2 regions of the Thioalkalivibrio sp. ALM2T genome follow, and region 2 is predicted to be linked to the other one. Evidence: predicted binding sites of a transcription regulator. Region 2 holds the regulator's gene; the other holds the start of a gene.

Region 1 (6,226 bases), 400 kb from region 2:
TGCATGAACAGGGCGTCGTCGTTGGCGAGCCGCATCAGGTCGGCATCCACGAAGAAGCCGGAGAAGGCCCGGCGCCGCGCGCTCTTTTCCTGCTCCTGGCCCATGCTCGCCCAGACGTCGGTGACGACCAGATCCGCACCCTCGGCCGCGGCACGCGCGTCGCGCGTCAGCTCGAAGTGTTCCTGCGTGGTCTCGACCACGCTGGGCTCCGGGTCGTAGCCTTCCGGGCAGGCGGCGACCAGCTGGAAGTCCAGCTGGCGGGCGGCGTACATGTAGCTGTGGCACATGTTGTTGCCGTCGCCGATCCAGGCCACTCGCTTGCCGCGGATGTCGCCGCGGTGCTCGACGTAGGTCTGCAGGTCGGCGAGGAGCTGCGCCGGGTGCTCCAGATCGGTCAGGCCGTTGATCACCGGGACCGAGGAGTGCTTGGCGAACAGTTCAATCTTCTCGTGCTCGTAGGTGCGGATCATCACGCAGTCGACCATGCGCGAGAGTACGCGGGCGGTGTCTTCGATTGGTTCGCCGCGGCCCAGCTGGGTGTCGCGCGGGGACAGGAACAGGGCGTTGCCGCCCAGCTGCTGCATGCCCACCTCGAACGACACCCGGGTGCGGGTGGAGGACTTCTCGAAGATCATGCCCAGGGTCTTGCCGCGCAGCAGGTCGTCGTGGTGTCCGCCCGACTTCAGCTGTTGCTTGAGTTCGATCGCCCGTTGCAGCAGGGCACGGGTTTCCTCCCCGGAGAGATCGAGGAACGAGAGGTAATGGCGAGGGTTCATGCAGAGACCTCCTTGGGGACAGAGGATGACAGGAAGGCATCCACCAGGTCGGCTACGGTGGCAGCGATCTGTTCCACCTGTTCATCGTCGATGATCAGCGGCGGCAGCAGGCGGATCACGCGGTCCGCCGTCACGTTCAGGATCAGGCCGCGTTCCAGGGCGGCCATCACCAGCTCGCCCGCCGGGCGGTCCAGCTCGACGCCGATCATCAGGCCGCGGCCGCGCACGGCGACCACGCCCGGGTGGTCGCTCAGGCGGTCGCGCAGGCGACCCAGCAGGAATTCGCCCTGGCGGGCGGCCTGTTCGCACAGGGCCTCTTCCTGCATCACGTCGAGCACGGCCAGCGCCGCCCGGCATACCAGCGGATTGCCGCCGAAGGTGGTGCCGTGCATGCCGGGACTGAACAGCTCGCGCGCCGCACCGGCCACCAGGTTGGCGCCAATGGGGATGCCGTTGCCGAGACCCTTGGCCAGGCTGACCACGTCCGGCGTGATGCCCTCGTGCTGGAAGGCGAACCAGTATCCGGTGCGCCCGATGCCCGCCTGGATCTCGTCCAGCATGAGCAGCCAGGCCTTGCGGTCGGCCAGCTCGCGCAGGCGCCGCAGGTAGCCAGGGGGCGGGACATGGATCCCGCCTTCGCCGGTGACCGGCTCGACCAGGATGGCGACCACGTCGGGGTCTTCGGCCAGGGCCTCCACCGCATCGAAGTCGCCGTGCGGGACATGCACGAAGCCCGAGACCAGCGGTTCGAACCCGGCCCGCACCTTGGGATTTCCGGTGGCGGACAGCGTGGCCAGGGTGCGGCCGTGGAAGCTGCCCTCCATCACCACGATCTTGGGCTCGGCGATGCCCCGGGCGCGGCCGTGCAGGCGGGCGAGCTTGATCGCCGCTTCGTTGGCCTCGGCTCCGGAGTTGCAGAAGAACGCGCGGTCCATGCCGGCCAGCTTGCACAGACGCCGGGCCAGCTGTTCCTGCAGCGGGATGCGGTACAGGTTGGAGGTATGCACCAGCGTGCCGGCCTGGTCGCAGATGGCCTGTGCCACCTTGGGGTGGGCATGTCCGAGACCGCACACGGCAATGCCGGACAGGGCATCCAGATAGCGCTTGCCGTCGGTGTCCCACAGCCAGGCACCTTCGCCGCGTTCAAAGGCGACGGGCAGGCGCTTGTAGGTGTTCTGCAGGGCGTCGTTCATTGGGTTCTCCGAAACCAAAGAGCCGGCGGAGGACCGCCGGCTCGATGAAAGGCGCAGCCGCATCATGCGGCCAAAGGCGCCTAGTATATAAACCCTTTGGGGTTTACTTCATCTGCTGGGCAGCAAAGTCCCAGTTGACCACGGCCCAGAAGTTCTCGAGGTACTTCGGGCGCGCGTTGCGATAGTCGATGTAGTAGGCGTGTTCCCAGACATCGCAGGTCAGCAGCGGGGTCTTGCCGTCGCGCAACGGGTTGGCGGCGTTGGAGGTGTTGACGATCTCCACCGAGCCATCACTGTTCTGCACCAGCCAGGTCCAGCCGGAACCGAAGTTGCCGACGGCGGATTCGTTGAATTTCTCCTTGAAGGCATCGAACGAACCGAAGGCGCTGTTGATCGCGTCCGCGAGCTTGCCGGAAGGTTCGCCGCCGGCGTTCGGGGCCATGCAGTTGAAGTAGAAGGTGTGGTTCCAGACCTGGGCGCCGTTGTTGAAGATGCCGCCGGCCGGGGCCTTCTTGATGATGTCTTCCAGCGAGGCGCTTTCAAACTCGGAACCCGGCAGAAGGCCGTTCAGCTTGGTCACGTAGGTCGCGTGGTGCTTGTCGTGATGATATTCCAGCGTCTCGGCGGAGATGTGCGGCTCCAGCGCGTTCTTGGCGTAGGGCAGATCGGGCAGTTCGTAGGCCATGAAAGACTCCTTGTACGGTGTCGTGAGAAACTGAGGCGGCGGCGCACCCGAACCGGGAGCGACGCAGAACGTGTCAACGATAGTCACGTTGCCCGGGCGATGCAATTTCCGATGACGCCGGTTGGTTTTCACCCCGGCGGATTTCCCACAAGACGAGGCGCATGGCGGATACCGACGAGACGGGGCAGGAAGGCGAAGTGGCAGTGGCGAAGCGCTCGACGGTGGACTGGCGCGCCCGGATCGGCCTGATGCTGGGCCCGGCGATCTTTGTGCTGTTCCTGCTGGTGCCGGCGCCGATGGGGTTCGATCCGGCCGCTTGGTGGGTGCTGGGGCTGACGCTGTTCATGGCGACCTGGTGGATCAGCGAGGCGTTGCCGCTGCCGGTCACGGCGCTGCTGCCGATCGCGATCCTCCCGATCCTCGAGATCACCTCGATGGAGAACGCGACCGCGCCCTACGCGAACCCGATCATCTTCCTGTTCATGGGCGGCTTTGCGATCGCCTTGGCGGTGCAGCGCTGGGATTTGCACCGGCGCATGGCGCTGGCGATTGTGGCGCGCTCCGGGAATCGTCTGCACGCCCTGGTCGGGGCCTTCATGCTGGCCACGGCCGGGTTGTCCATGTGGGTCAGCAATACCGCGACCGCGGCGCTGATGCTGCCGATCGCACTGTCGGTGCTGGGTCTGATCGAACGGGGCGCATCGCCACAGGGTCCGGGGGCGAGTGCGGAGTCGCGGCGCCCGGCCCTGGCGTTGCTGCTGGGCATCGCCTTTGCCGCGAACATCGGGGGTATGGCGACCATCATCGGCTCGCCGCCGAACGCCCTGACTGCCGCCTATCTCGGGGATCGCCACGGGATGGAGATCGGCTTTCTGGAGTGGATGACCCTGGGGCTTCCGCTGGCGGCGATCCTCCTGGCCCTGGCGTGGTGGTTGCTGACGCGCTGGGTGTTCCCGGTGCACCGGGTCGAACTGAACGGCCTGCGCGCCCTGCTGGACGAGCAGCGCGCCTCGGTCGGACGCTGGTCGACCGCAGAGAAGCGCGTGGCGGCGGTGTTCGTGCTGGTCGCGCTGGCCTGGCTGACACGGCCGCTGCTGGAGGGCTGGTTGCCCATTTCCCTGACCGATGCCGGCATTGCGATCCTGGGGGCCGGTTTGTTGTTCCTGATCCCCTCGGGTTCCGGGGAACAGCGCCGGCTGCTGGCCTGGGACAATACCCGCGAGCTGCCGTGGGGCGTGCTGCTGCTGGTCGGAGGCGGCCTGAGCCTGGGGGCGGCCATCGAGTCCAGTGGCCTGGCGGAGCTGGCGGCCGATGCCCTGGTGATTGCGCAGACCTGGCCGTTGATCCTGATCATGGCCGGGGTGGTGTTGCTGACCATGACGCTGAGCCACGTAACCAGCAATACGGCCACGGCCGCGACGCTGCTACCCCTGGTCACCGCGTTTGCGCTGAGCATGGACGTGCCGGTACTGATGCTGGCACTACCCGTCGCCTTTGCCGCTTCCGTGGCCTTCATGCTGCCGGTGGCGACCCCGCCGAATGCCATCGTGTTCGCCAGCAACCGCCTGCAGGTGCTGGACATGGTGCGGGGCGGGGCCCTGCTTTCCGTGGTGGCGCTGGTGCTGATCAGCCTGGCGGTCTACATCTTCGCCGAGGCCCTGCTGGTGTAGCCGCTGCGCGGATTCGTTCTGTGATTGCCCTGTCCCCGATGTTCTTGTGGGGATGAAAAGCCTTCCATGCTCAAGTTCTAGGATTCGCCGCCGCTAGGGAGGACGAACGGCCCATTATTTTGCGAGCTGGCGCTGACCGGCAGACCGAAGGACGCACAGACATGTTCAACAATATTCGAATTGGCGTACGGCTCATGGTGGGCATCATCGGCGTGGTGGTTCTCGCCGTGGTCCTGACCCTGGTCGTGGTGATGAATGCCCTGGGTACGATGGCGGACAGGGCGGAGCAGCGGGAGCTGAACGACTTGGCTGGCCAGTTGCTGGATCGGCTGGACCAGGAGTCGGCGCGCGCGACCGCGATGGCGGAGACCGTGGCCCGTATCCCGGATGTGCAGGAGGCCATGGCCAATGGGGATCGCGATCGCCTGGCCGCGATGACCGTGCCGAGTTTCGAGTCCCTGAGCGCCGACTACGGCGTGCGCCAGTATCAGTTCCACACGCCGCCGGCGACCTCCTTCCTGCGCGTGCATCGCCCGGACCGCTATGGCGATGACCTGTCCGGTTTTCGCCAGACGGTCGTCGACACCAACGACCGCCGCGCCCCGATCTCGGGCCTGGAAGAGGGCGTGGCCGGCCTGGGTATCCGCGGCGTGGTCCCCATCGCTCACAACGGAGAGCACGTGGGTTCGGTGGAGTTCGGGCTGTCCTTCGGCGCCCCCTTCTTCGAGCAGTTCACCGAGGAGCTGGGTGCACCGGTCGCGCTCTACCTGCGCGATGAGGGTCGGTTCAACCGCTTTGGCGGGACCATCGAAGGCGAAGCGACCTTCAATGCAGCCGAGATGCGCGAAGTGCTCCAGGGCGAGCGCCTGGTGCGCAACGTGATCTACCAGGGCGAGCCGATGGCGGTGATCGCCCGGCCGGTGCGCGATTTCTCCGGCGATGCGGTGGGTGTGCTGGAACTGATGGTGGACCGCAGCGCCTACGTGACCATGACCCGCAACGCCACCGGCACGGTGGTCATGGTCGGCGTGATTGCGGTGGTTCTGGGCGTGCTGCTGGCCTGGTTCCTGACCCGCAGCATCGTGCGCCCGCTCTGCCAGACGGTGGAACGTCTGGACGACATCGCCAGTGGCGAGGGTGACCTGACGCGTCAGCTGGAGGTGTCCGGCCGGAACGAGTTGGGCGATCTGGCGGTGGTGTTCAACCGCTTTGTCGAGAAGATTCGCGTGTTGATCCAGCAAGTAGCGGCGGGTTCCGATCAGGTCGCTGCCGCGTCCAACGAGCTGTCCGCGACCAGCGAGGAGACCAACGAGCAGGTGCGCCGCCAGAAGGCGGAGACCGACCAGGTCGCCACCGCGATGAACGAGATGACCGCCACCGTGCAGGAAGTCGCCCGCAATGCCGCGGATGCGGCGGCGGCCGCCCAGGCTACGGACCAGGACGCCGTGGCCGGTCAGCAGGTGGTGCAGAAGACGGTCACCGCGATCAATGGTCTGTCCAGACAGGTCGACAATGCGGCCGAGGTGGTCACCCGCCTGTCGCAGGATGCCGAGCAGATCAACAAGGTCCTCGAGGTGATCGGCGACATTGCCGACCAGACCAACCTGCTGGCGCTGAATGCCGCGATCGAGGCGGCCCGCGCTGGCGAGCAGGGTCGCGGCTTCGCCGTGGTGGCCGACGAGGTGCGCACCCTGGCCAGCCGGACGCAGGACTCGACGCACGAGATCCAGCAGATGATCGAGCGGGTCCAGAGCGGTACGCGCGAGGCGGTGCAGGCGATGGAAGATGGGCGTTCCAAGGCCCACGAGAGTGTCGAGCAGGTGAACCTCGCCGGCGAATCGCTGAACGCGATCACCCAGTCGGTGACTCGCATCAGCGACATGAACACGCAGATCGCCAGCG
Region 2 (6,226 bases):
AGCTCGGGTGGCACGGTTGGACTGGAGCCCGGGCTGGCGGAACGGTTGCAGCGTTCGGTTGCGGACGCGGCGCGCCGCCAGGAGACAGCCGGTCAAGCGGCGATCCTGGTGGTGGCACCGGAGATCCGTTCCTGGATTGCCGGCTGGTTGCGCGGCGCGGTTCGCAGCCTCACCGTCCTGGCGTTTACCGAGATCCCCGACAACCGGCGGATTCGGGTAGTCGCCACGGTCGGTCAGGAAGAAACGGCGAAGCAGTCCGCATGAGACATAGGGGTTCCGCCGCGCGAGCGGCGCAGGAGATCAAAGCATGAATGTCAGACGATATCGGGCCCGGGACATGCGCGACGCCATGCGTCAGGTGCGCGAACAACAGGGAGAAGATGCCGTGATCCTCTCCAGTCGCCGGGTGGATGGCTGGTTGGAGGTGGTCGCCGCCCTGGAGGATGGCGAGTCCTCGGAGCCGGTGCGCGAGCCGGAGGCCGAAAAGCCGGCCCGCGAGGCGCGTACCGCCGACCGCGCCCCGAATTCGGTGGCGCCTTCCTGGCCGGCCGATCCCGAGCTCACCGCGATGCGGCAGGAGTTGCGTGACCTGCGCAGCCTGATGACGCGTCAGTATGCGGAGAGTGACGAGGCTCGCTGGGCGGCCCGTCACCCCCTGGCGGCAGAATGCAAGGTCCGCCTGATCGACCGCGGCTTCAGTGAATCGCTGGCCCGCAGCCTGGCGGGCAGCATCCTCGATGACAGCTCCCCCGAGCAGGCTTGGGAGCGTCTCCGCGCCCGGCTTTCGGGTGCGATTGCCACGCATCGCCCGGCGATTCTGGACGAGGGCGGGCTGCTGGCGATGGTGGGGCCGACGGGTGTCGGCAAGACCACCACGCTGGCACGGATCGCGTTGCGCCAGATCCGTCGGATGGGACCGGATTCGGTTACGCTGGTGACCCTGGACAGCCAGCGCATCGGTGCCACACGGCAGTTGCAAGCCTTTGCGCAGATGGCGGGGATCTCGGTGCGCGTGTTGCAGAATGCGCGCGAACTGCGCGATCTGGCGCGGCGCGTGGACGATGGCCACCTGATCCTGGTGGACACCGCCGGGCAGGCGCCGCGCGCGGTGGAGGAGGAGTCGCTGTTCGCACATCTGCCGCCGGATATCCGTGCCGAGAGCTGGTTGGTCGTGTCGGCCACGACCCAGGGCAGTACCTTGCGGCGGGTGCTGGAGGCGTTTCGCAAGGCGGATCCCTCGGCGCTGGTGCTGACCAAGCTGGACGAGGCAGAACAGCTGGGCGAGGTCCTGTCGGTCCTGCTGGACCAGCACCTGGGACTTGGGTTCGTAAGCGATGGCCAGCGCATCGCGGAGGATTTTCACCGGGTCGATACGGGGTATCTGACCCGCCTGGCGCTGGACGACGATGCGGAGGGTGCGCAGGTGGGTGGCAATGCCCGTGAGACTTGGGCTGCCGAACGGCTGGCCGAGATGGAACCGCCGCGACGCTCGCGTTCGCCGCTGCGCCCGGCTCAGGGGTCCGAGCCGGCAACACTGGAACTGATTCAGCCGGTTGGAAAGGGGCGTTATGCCACGCACTAACAAGCCGTTGAAGGTCATTGCGGTCGCCTCGGGCAAGGGCGGGGTCGGGAAGACCAACGTGTCGGTCAATCTGGCGGTCGGCCTGGCCCGGCTGGGCCGCGAGGTGATGCTGTTCGATGCGGACCTGGGCCTGGCCAACGTGGACCTGTTGCTCGGGATGCGCCCGGAGCGCACCCTGCACGACCTGGTGACCGGCGCGGTGGACAGCCTGGACGATGTCCTGGTCCAGGGGCCGGATGGGGTGAAGGTGGTCCCGTCGGCCTCCGGTATCGCGGCGATGGCGAACCTCACGCCGGCCGAGCACGCGGGTCTGATCCATGCCTTCAGTGCCTACCGCAAGCCGCTGGATGTCCTGATCGTGGATACCGCTGCGGGCCTGCAGGAGTCGGTGACTTCGTTCTGCCGGGCGGTGCAGGAGACCCTGGTGGTGGTCTGCGACGAGCCGGCTTCGATTACCGATGCCTATGCCCTGATCAAGGTGCTGCATCGTGACCACGGGCTGCGGCGTTTCCGGATGGTCACCAACATGGTCAGCGGACGCGAGGGTGCGGAGCGGCTGATGCAGAAACTCAATACTGTCTGTGGCAATTACCTGCCGGAAGTGGTCCTCGATCTGGCCGGCTATATCCCCATGGACGAACATCTGCGCAAGTCCGTGCAGAAAAGGGCACCGGTGGTTCAGCAGTATCCCGGCAGTCCGGCCGGCAAGGCGTTTGCCGAACTGGCACGCACGGTGGACCGTTGGCCGGTTGGTGGGGGTGACCACGGGGGCGTCGGGTTCTTCGTGGAACGAATGCTGCAGAGTGCATGATGACGACGCGTAATCGACTTTCCGGCTACCAGGCGACGTCCACCGCGACCGGTGGGCACGAGAAGTTGATTGCCGATCACGTTGAACTGGTGCACCGCATCGCGCACCACCTGATGGCCCGTCTGCCGGCCTCGGTCCAGGTCGATGATCTGATCCAGGCCGGCATGATCGGCCTTCTGGAGGCGGCGCGGCAGTTCGAGGGCGGGCAGGGGGCGACCTTTGCCACCTACGCCGGAATCCGCATCCGCGGTGCGATGATCGACGAATTGCGGCGCAGTGACTGGACGCCGCGTTCGGTGCATCGCAACAGCCGGCGTATTGCCGCCGCGATCCAGAGTGTCGAGGCCCGCGAGGGGCGTGCGGCGCGGGGGAGCGAAGTGGCGGCGGAACTGGACGTGGCGATCGATGACTATTACGACATGCTCAAGGACCACGCCGGGGCCCATCTGTTTGCGCTGGACGATCTGGGTGGTGGTGATGACGGGGCCGATCGCGTGATCGAGGGGCAGGAAGTCTCGCCGTCGCGTAGCCTTGAGGCTGGCGAGTTTCGCGAGGAGTTGGCCGAGGCCCTTGGGGATCTGCCTGAACGCGAACGCCTGGTGCTGTCGCTGTATTACACCGAAGAACTGAATCTGCGTGAGATCGGGGCTGTTCTGGGCGTGACCGAGTCGCGCGTGAGCCAGATTCGCAGCCAGGCGGTCATCCGGCTGCGCGCGCGCATGGGGTCGTGGCTCGAAGACGGCACGGCTTTGCAGTTATTCTAAAACTCACCTTACGAATCCCGGAGTGACGTGTGGACAAGGGAATGAAAATTCTCATCGTGGACGATTTTTCCACGATGCGGCGCATTATCAAGAACCTCTTGCGCGATCTTGGCTTCAATAATACGCAGGAAGCCGACGACGGCAGCACCGCGCTGCCGATGCTGCAAAATGGTGACTTCGACTTCCTGATTACCGACTGGAACATGCCCAATATGCCGGGCATCGACCTGCTGAAGGCCGTCCGGGCGGATGCCAACCTGAAGTCGATGCCGGTGTTGATGGTGACGGCCGAGGCCAAGCGCGACCAGATCGTGGAGGCGGCGGAGGCAGGTGTGAACGGTTACGTGGTCAAGCCGTTTACCGCCGAAACGCTGAAGGAAAAGATCGACAAGATCTTCGAACGTATTGAAGCACAGGGCTAAGCATCGCCCGGTGATGAATACGGACGACGTCCGTCTCGCTTGCGCGGGTGGACGTGCCCCGGCTCCTTCGGCGCCGTACCAGCAAGAGGCTCCTCATGACTGAACAGGAACACCCCCCACGCGACGGCCAGCTCGAGCTGGCCCGGCAACTGGTGCAGACGCTCGAGGCGGGCGACGACGCGGCGGCGCGCGCGCTGGTGCAGGATCTAGCGCGTCCTTACGACCGCGAGCTCTTCGATGAACTGGGCAAGCTGACGCGCGACCTTCACGAGGCCTTGCAAAGCTTCCGTGGGGACTCGCGTCTGGTAGAGCTGACCCAGGCGGAGATCCCGGATGCGAAGGAACGCCTGAATTACGTGGTCACCATGACCGAGCAGGCCGCGCACGCCACGATGGGCGCCATCGAGTCGAGCCTGCCGATCGCGGAGTCGTTCAGCCAGCAGGCGGCCGACTTGACCGCCAAATGGACGCGGTTTCGCAACCGGCAGCTCTCGGTGGACGAATTCCGCGATTTCGCGCGTGAGCTGGACAGCTTTTTCGGGCAAGCGGGCGAGGACGCCGAGGAGTTGCGGCGGCTGCTCTCCGAGGTGCTGATGGCACAAAGTTATCAGGACATTACCGGCCAGGTGATTCGCCGCGTGATTCAGCTGGTGACCGACCTTGAAGAGAACCTCGTTACCCTGATTCGGCTCTCCAGCGGGCGCATGGAGCAGGTCGAAGCGGCCGAAGCGTCCCTGGAGCGTGGCGAAGAAGACCGCGAGGCGGACCGCAAGGGCCACGGCCCCAGTGTGCCAAAGACTCAAGATTCCAGCGCAGATGTCGTTCAAGGACAGGACGAGGTGGACGATCTGCTATCAAGCCTGGGCTTCTAGCAGTGCCCCCCATACGACTGGCGCCACGGGACCGGAGAGACTGAATGGCCATCGACCCCAATGACGAAATCCTTCAGGACTTCCTGATCGAGGCCGGGGAACTGCTGGAGGGGCTCAACGAGCAACTCATCGACCTGGAACAGAATCCGGACGACCGGGATCTGTTGAATGCGGTCTTTCGAAGCTTCCACACCATCAAGGGGGGCGCCGGGTTTTTGAGCCTGGATCCGCTGGTGACGGTTTGTCATCACGCCGAGGACGTCTTCAATCTGCTGCGCAACGGCGAGCGCCGGGCCGATAGCCATCTGATGGACACCATGCTCCGCGTGCTGGACTCCCTGAACGTCATGTTCGGGGATCTGCGCTCCGGCATGGACCCGACCCCCGCCGATGCCGCGGTGGTCGAGGACCTGCGGCGCATGGCAAAAAACGAAGACGTCGCCGGAGATACCGCCGCGGCGCCGCCCGCGCCTGAACCGGAGCCAGTCCCCGAGCCCCAGGCCTCGGCCCCGGGCGATGCCATGGTGGGCGGCGGGGAGGAGATCACGGACGACGAATTCGAGGCCCTGCTGGATACGTTGCACGGTGACGGTGCCCCGGCACCCGTGGACGCGGCCGTGCCGGGCGGCGCCGGGGCCAGCGAAGACTCGGGCGGTGATCTGATCAGCGATGACGAATTCGAGAACCTATTGGACGAGTTGCAGGCCAAGGGCGGAGGTCCGGCATCGCCCGGACCGGCTGCGGACGCCCCTGCGGATCCACTGCCGACCGAGCCCGCGGCCGCGGCGCCCGAGCCGGAAAAAGCGGTAACGCCGGAACCGGCTGCCGCCGGTGGGCAGGGCGGTGGTGGTGCCCGCGCCGGCGGGGCCGAGGCCGGGGGGCGCCCGGCTCCACAGGGCGAGACCTCCGTGCGTGTGGATACCGAGCGGCTGGACGAAATCATGAACCTGGTGGGCGAACTGGTTCTGGTGCGAAACCGCTTGAGCATGCTGCGTTCGCAGCATGTCGACGACGAACTGGGCAAGGCGATCAGTTCGCTGGCACTGGTGACCTCCGACCTGCAGACCTCGGTGATGAAGACCCGCATGCAGCCGGTGAAGAAGGTCTTCAATCGCTTCCCTCGAGTGATCCGCGATCTGTCGCGGAATCTGGGCAAGGAGATCGAACTGGAGATCTTCGGCGAGGAAACCGACCTCGACAAGAATCTGGTCGAGGCCCTGTCCGATCCGCTGGTGCATCTGGTGCGGAATGCTGTGGACCATGGCATCGAGACGCCCGCTGTGCGCGAGGCGGCGGGCAAGCCGCGCAAGGGTACGGTCGTGCTCGGCGCGGCCCAGGAGGGCGATCACATCGCACTGCTGATCAAGGACGACGGCGGTGGCATGGATCCACAGGCCCTGCGGCGCAAGGTGGTGGAGAAGGGGCTGATGGAGTCCGCGATGGCCGAACGCATGACCGATCGCGAGGCCTTCAACGTGATCTTCATGGCCGGATTCTCCACCAAGACCGAGATCTCGGACGTCTCCGGCCGCGGGGTCGGCATGGACGTGGTCAAGACCAAGATCTCGCAGCTCAACGGCACCATCGAGATCGATTCCGAGATCGGCGTGGGGACTACGCTGCGGGTGAAGCTGCCCCTGACCCTGGCGATCCTGCCCGCCCTGATGGTGATTCTGGACGGCCGCCGTTTTGCGATCCCGCTGGCCTCGGTCTCCGAGATCCTGGACCTGGATCTGACCAAGACGAATTACGTGGATGATCAGGAAGTCATCATG

Evidence for each region. The regulator FliA, encoded in region 2, starts transcription of late flagellar genes. The targets are predictions, from matches to a motif close to GCTAAAGTTNNNNNNNNNNCNGCCGATA.
Region 1: F816_RS0102550 (methyl-accepting chemotaxis protein) is a predicted target of FliA. The motif match lies at 4,393-4,420, and genes of this name have one in related genera.

What each region holds. Positions count from the first base shown of each region.
Region 1 covers NZ_KB906556.1:550,320-556,545, reverse strand. The annotation lists gene argF (ornithine carbamoyltransferase) at 1-776, opposite strand, end outside; gene F816_RS0102565 (acetylornithine transaminase) at 773-1,969, opposite strand; gene F816_RS0102560 (superoxide dismutase) at 2,073-2,654, opposite strand; gene F816_RS0102555 (DASS family sodium-coupled anion symporter) at 2,816-4,324, shown strand; gene F816_RS0102550 (methyl-accepting chemotaxis protein) at 4,486-6,226, shown strand, end outside.
Region 2 covers NZ_KB906556.1:146,684-152,909, forward strand. The annotation lists gene flhA (flagellar biosynthesis protein FlhA) at 1-264, shown strand, start outside; partial or broken gene flhF (flagellar biosynthesis protein FlhF) at 308-1,400, shown strand; gene F816_RS0100640 (MinD/ParA family protein) at 1,569-2,393, shown strand; gene F816_RS0100645 (RNA polymerase sigma factor FliA) at 2,390-3,157, shown strand; gene cheY (chemotaxis response regulator CheY) at 3,199-3,579, shown strand; gene F816_RS0100655 (protein phosphatase CheZ) at 3,675-4,451, shown strand; gene F816_RS0100660 (chemotaxis protein CheA) at 4,496-6,226, shown strand, end outside.